2 regions of the Blautia difficilis genome follow, and region 2 is predicted to be linked to the other one. Evidence: riboswitches for the same ligand, from Rfam matches in the RefSeq annotation. Region 2 holds a riboswitch; the other holds the start of a gene.
What was found. A riboswitch is a leader RNA that binds a small molecule or an ion and turns the genes downstream of it on or off. The one in region 2 is predicted to bind FMN.
Positions count from the first base shown of each region.

Region 1 (3,129 bases), on a different contig from region 2:
TCGCTGCAATTTCCGCACTCATCGGTGTACAGATAAGACCCTTTGCATAAGTCGCCATGAAATTAATATTTTCCCGGGTTGCAAACTCTGCCGCACATATCAGGTCTCCCTCATTTTCTCTGTCCGGATCATCTGTGACCAGAACTATTTTTCCTTCCTTAAGATCCCTAAGTGCCTCTTCGATTGTGTTGTACTGATAATTTTGTGACATAGTGTATATCCTCCTGTTCTAAAACCCGAATTCTTCAAGAAACTTCATCGTAATTCCGGATTCTTTTTTCTCTTCTTCATTTTTTCTGATGCCAAGCAGTTTTTCTACATATTTTCCGATCACATCATTTTCCAGATTAACCAGATCCCCCGGCACCTTTTCCAAAAGGGTGGTTTCTTCTCCTGTATGCGGAATGACCGACACCTGAAAACCAGCTTCATCAACCCTTGCAACTGTCAGACTGATCCCATCAATACAGATGGATCCTTTTTCCACGATCAGATGCAAGATCTGCGGCGATGTCCCAATTGATACCCAGATGGCATTTTCTTCCCGGAGCATGGAACGTATCACTCCAGTCCCATCAATATGGCCGCTTACTATGTGTCCCCCGAACCTGCCATCTGCAGCCATTGCACGTTCCAGGTTTACCTGGCTTCCGGCCTTGCAGCTGCCAAGACTGCTTCTTCTGATCGTCTCTGCCATCACATCGGCAGTAAATCCGTCCGGCTGGATCGACGTAACTGTCAGACACACACCATTCACAGCAATACTGTCACCGATCCTTGTTCCTTCCAGGACCTTCCTGGCTTTCACTGCCAGGATCCCTGATTCCCCTGTCAGCTGTATATAACGGACTTTTCCTTTCTCCTCTACGATTCCTGTAAACATGATTCCTCCTGTTTTTTCTCACACACCTGACATCTTATCCGAATATCCTCACCGATCTGGCAGATATCTGTATATTTCAGTTCCACTGCATCAGACGGGAATTCAACTCCGATACCTTCTACCGGTGTCTTCCCGGCCACCCCGCCAAACAGCTTTGGTGCCACAAAAGCCTGTACTTCCTTTACAATTCCGGCTCGCAGGGCACTGTCATTTAACGTACCGCCTCCCTCCAGGAGGATGCTGTCAATGCCTCTGTTTCCAAGATCTGCCATCAGCTTCTTAAGGTCTATCTGATTCTTTTCATCGGGACAGTAAATGGTCTCAACTCCCATGGTATGTAATATTTTTATTTTTTCTTCTGTATTTTTCTGATCTGCATAAGCCACGATCGTCCGATACTTTTCCGCACTTTTTACGATCTGACTGTCCGGACGGATCCTGAGCTTACTGTCGCACACAATCCTGACAGGATTTTTCCAGCCTTCTACCCGGACGTTTAACATCGGATCATCTGCAAGCACAGTTCCAATACCTGCCATGATCCCCATGTACTGATGCCGCATATGCTGTACTTCTTTTCTTGCCGCTTCTCCGGTAATCCATTTTGATGCTCCTGTCTTCGTTGCAATCTTCCCATCCAGTGTCATGGCATACTTCATCACCACATAAGGAGTCTTCGTAGTAATATAATGGAAAAACACTGGATTCAGCTGATCGCATTCTTCTCTCATAAAATCTTCAACTACTGTTACACCGGCTTCCCTTAACATCTGCACACCTTTTCCTGCCACTTTCGGATTCGGATCCCGGGAACCGATCACCACTTTTCTGATCTTCTGTTCAATGATCGCTTCCGTACATGGAGGTGTTTTTCCATGATGACAGCAAGGCTCCAGCGTAACATAAATCACCGCACCTTCTGCTGATTCTGTAAGAGAAGCAATTGCATTACGTTCCGCGTGAAGTTCTCCATACTTTTTATGATAGCCTTCCCCGATGATCTTTCCGTCTTTTACGATCACTGCCCCTACCATAGGATTGGGATTCGTCCAGCCTTCTCCTTTTTTTGCCAGCTGAATCGCCCGAAGCATATATTCCTGATCCGTCATTTCTATTCCTTCTTTCTTATTCCTGTTCTTTGCCTGGGCTACGCCGAGGCTTTTAAACCTGTGCAATCGAATTCACAGACAAGTGAATGGTATAATTATTTCGAAAACAATGTACCAGATACAAAAAAAGCCTGCAGAAATATCTGCAGGGTGGAATTGATCGGTTACATCTGATCGATAAATGAATGTTTGATTTCCTATATAAAAAGCTCTGAAATGGATCACCATCTCAGAGCTCTGATACTACATTCATTCAAAAAATCAACTGTACTATCATCTTCTTCCATCCAGACTGTACTGTCGGCCCCGGAATCTCACCGGATCATGCCTTTCGGCTCGCGGGCTCTACCGCCGGTAGGGAATCTCACCCTGCCCTGAAGATATCTTTTTGTTTATTTTAGTACTTTATCTGTTATTTGTAAAGCGGAATTTTTGTTTTTGCTTATATTATCTCTTTTTATAAATCAACAGCTCTGGATTTTTACCCTCTTTCTCAAATGTACATACCAGAATAAAATCCATACCTGCCAAAATACCGAAGCAGCTGTCTCCTCCAAATTCAGACTCCAGTTGATTCCCCAGATAGGTTTTCTGATCATCAAGGAATTTCACTTTTTGTCCATTAGGCAGAGTATACTCCGGTACTTCATAGGGTCTGATCCAAATGTTTCTGCCTACGGCATCATTACATTTTATTCGTCAAATACAGAAAAATCCAGATCACAACAAATTCTTTCTATCGGTGTTCCTGTTTTCTTTACGAATTCCCGTATAGCATTCCAATATGGGAAACTAGACTCAAAATCAGGATACAATATGCAGCTTGGAATCCCCTTTTCCTCTTCTACCTCAATCTCTGATATAATTCCTCTTCGTTCCAATATTTCAACATTTTGTATAATATTTTCTGGTTTTAATCCAGTTGCTCTTTCAACTTCGTGTATCGGTACTATGCAATCGTAGCGATTCCAATATGATCTCATTACCATTATCCCCAGCAATTGCCTGGTTTCTATCGGTAAATCCAACAACTTTTGCAAATGCTTATCCAAAACTGCTGCATTTTCACGATTTTCTTCATCTGTTAATCCCCAATCCAAAATTCGTGATATTTTTTTACAATTAAAGCAAGGTGTA
Region 1 is NZ_JACOQG010000037.1:4,002-7,130, reverse strand. It holds gene H8Z82_RS15235 (bifunctional 3,4-dihydroxy-2-butanone-4-phosphate synthase/GTP cyclohydrolase II) at 1-211, opposite strand, end outside; gene ribE (riboflavin synthase) at 230-883, opposite strand; gene ribD (bifunctional diaminohydroxyphosphoribosylaminopyrimidine deaminase/5-amino-6-(5-phosphoribosylamino)uracil reductase RibD) at 865-1,992, opposite strand; FMN riboswitch at 2,264-2,378, opposite strand; gene H8Z82_RS15220 (hypothetical protein) at 2,440-2,604, opposite strand; gene H8Z82_RS15215 (hypothetical protein) at 2,685-3,129, opposite strand, start outside.
Region 1: linked by a shared signal. The riboswitch ahead of ribD (bifunctional diaminohydroxyphosphoribosylaminopyrimidine deaminase/5-amino-6-(5-phosphoribosylamino)uracil reductase RibD) and the one ahead of H8Z82_RS09190 (ECF transporter S component) in region 2 are both predicted to bind FMN.

Region 2 (3,129 bases):
GCATTGGAACTAATCCGGTGATTGTTCGTAAAATATTGCAACAATTAAAGGCTGCTGGTCTTATTGAAGTTGCAAGAGGGACAGGCGGTGTGACAATTACCAGACCATTGGAGCAGATTACATTCCTTGATGTGTATAAAGCAGTGGAATGTGCACCAGATGAAGAACTGTTTCATTTTCATGAGAATCCCAATCAGAAATGTCCGGTAGGAAAGAATATTCACCATGTTCTTGATAAGAGACTGTTAGAAGTACAGAAGGCAATGGAGGAAAAACTTTCAGAAATGACACTTGCTGATGTGAAAAAAGATATTGCAGTGTATACAGAGAAAGAGTAGCCTACAGAAGGCTTCGGATGAGTGATTATATCATCACAATTTCCGGAGCCTTTTCGTTTTTCATAATCAATGTAAAATCTTCAAAAGGAGTTGTAACAAAAAAAGTTACAAAAAGTTTGATGTAACTATTGACATTACATTAAACGGATGATATTGTATAGCTACAAGATGTAACAATCATTGTTACAGCATATCAAGGAGGTAATTTAAAATGCAGAAAGTAGTAGAATTTTTACAGAAAAACCCGGTTCAGTATTTAGCAACCGTCGGAAGAGATGGAAAGGCAAAATGCCGTCCATTCATGTTCTGTTTTGAGCAGGATGGAAAGCTTTGGTTCTGTACTAACAACACAAAGGATGTTTACAAGGATATGTTAGCAAATCCTGAAGTAGAAGTATCAGTATCTTCCCCTGAATACGCATGGATTCGCCTTCATGGCAAAGCAGTATTTGAGGACAACAAGAGTGTAAAGGAAGGATGCATGAACAATCCTATCGTTAAGGGACAGTACCAGACAGCAGATAATCCTATTTTTGAGGTATTCTATCTTGAAAATCCGCATGGTTTAATCGCAGATTTCTCTGGAAATCCACCTTATGAATTTTAAAGATAATTAACAGAAAAAATTACAGTCTTCGGGGCAAGGTGTAATTCCTGACCGGCAGTATAGTCTGCGAGCAAAAGCTGATATGGTGCAATTCCATAACCGACGGTAAAGTCCGGATGAGAGAAGATATGATAAAACAAGTCCCGCAGGGAATCCGTCCTGCGGGCTGTTTTAAATTCAGGCATATCTCACAAAAAGGAGATTTATGAGTAACAATACAGCAACTATTAAAACAAGAAAAAATTTAGTTTCTACAAGGACGATAACAATGACAGCTCTACTGGCAGCTATATCATATGTGTTGGCATTTTTAGAGTTTCCGGTTCCTTTGAGTCCATCATTTGCACGAATGGATCTGTCAGATTTACCTGCACTGATTGGGGCGTTTGCGTTTGGACCGGTTACAGGAGTGATGATAGAATTGATAAAAAATATATTACAGCTTCTGTCAACATCAACAGGAGGAATTGGTGAACTTGCCAATTTCCTGATGGGGGCATCCTATGTACTGGCTGCCGGTTTTATATACAAATACAAAAAGACTAGGAAAATGGCGATGTGGGCATGTGTTATTTCAAGTGTAGTTATGGGAATAGCAGCAGCGATTGTAAATTATTTTATACTACTTCCACTGTTTGAAGCATTTATGCCGCTGGATCAGCTGATTGCATCATTTGGCGAATTTCTGCCATTTATTAAGACCAGGCTGGACGTTGTGCTATTCAATGCATTGCCGTTTAATATCTTAAAAGGCTTGGTGATTGGAGCAATTGCCATGATGATATATAAAAAACTTACACCGATACTGAAAGGAGAGACTTTGAAATGACAAAAATGGATTATCTTAAACTTCTGGTGGATGAAATTCATTCAACAACAGTTGCAACGATAGGTTCAGATGGACATCCTCAGACAAGAATCATAGATATGATGTACTATGATGAAGAAGGTGTGCAGAAATTTGTCCGAAGCAGTGTATTGAGAAAAGAGGTTCATTATGATTTTTAAGAAAATCAGAAAAGGGCATGCTGACTGGAGAAACTTTTTATGTAGTACTCCGGCAAGGGATTATGTATTCCAAAAAGATGCATATGAAGACCAGATTGACAGGGCTGCAAAGAATATAAGAAATACAGACTGTGTTATAATTGGGGCAGGAGCCGGGGCATCGACAGCTGCGGGAATCCAATATGGTGGTAAAAGGTTTACAGACAATTTTGCAGAATTTATAAAAAATACGGCGAGTACTACATGACAGATATGTATGCAGCCGGATTTTATCCATATCCGTCTGAGGAGGCAAAGTGGGGATACTGGTCAAAACATGCATTGATGAACCGCTTTGATCCTCCGGCATTGCCGCTTTATACAGAGCTTTATGATATTGTAAAGAACAAAGAATATTTTGTACTTACAACCAATGTGGATCATCAGTTTTATAAAGCGGGATTCGATGAAAAAAGAATATTTGCAACACAGGGAGATTATGGGAAAATCCAGTGCCAGAAAGCCTGTCATCCAAAGACTTACGATGCAAAAGACCTGTTTCGTAAAATGGATAAAGCAAGAAGAGACTGCCTGATTCCATCAGAACTTGTACCAAAATGTCCGGTGTGTGGCGGCAATATGGCTATGAATCTCCGTTGTGATAATTATTTTGTGGAAGATGAAGCGTGGCATGAGGCAGCCGACAGGTATGCGGGTTTTCTGGAACAGAATAAAGATAAAAAGGTTGTTCTTTTGGAACTTGGAGTTGGATTTAATACGCCGATTATTATACGTTTCCCTTTTGAAAAGATGGTGAGGGAGAACTCGTCTTATAGTTTGATACGCCTAAATATAGATGAAGCGGTAGTTCCGGAAAGCTTCGGGGAACGTGCAATCGGTATTGGCGGTGATATGGCAAAGGCAATTACTGATATAAGGGGGCTGGTATTATGACACAGGATGAGCGAAGAGAATATCTGATTCAGTATCTTTTAAAAGAAGAAATACCGTTTGGCAGACAGAACATTCCTACGGATAAGCAGGGGCAGGAAAATCTGCTCCGCTCACTTATGAATGTCAGACCGCCAAGACCAATCAATAATGATTTTTTGAAAATACAGGATGAGTATCTTACAGAAAGAAATATAGAGCGTGGAATCACAGATGTTGACACGCTTGCACCTGTAAAATCCGATT
Region 2 is NZ_JACOQG010000012.1:54,384-57,512, reverse strand. It holds gene H8Z82_RS09200 (Rrf2 family transcriptional regulator) at 1-338, shown strand, start outside; gene H8Z82_RS09195 (pyridoxamine 5'-phosphate oxidase family protein) at 550-945, shown strand; FMN riboswitch at 966-1,077, shown strand; gene H8Z82_RS09190 (ECF transporter S component) at 1,151-1,774, shown strand; gene H8Z82_RS09185 (hypothetical protein) at 1,771-1,953, shown strand; partial or broken gene H8Z82_RS09180 (Sir2 silent information regulator family NAD-dependent deacetylase) at 1,943-2,886, shown strand; gene H8Z82_RS09175 (protein-ADP-ribose hydrolase) at 2,883-3,129, shown strand, end outside.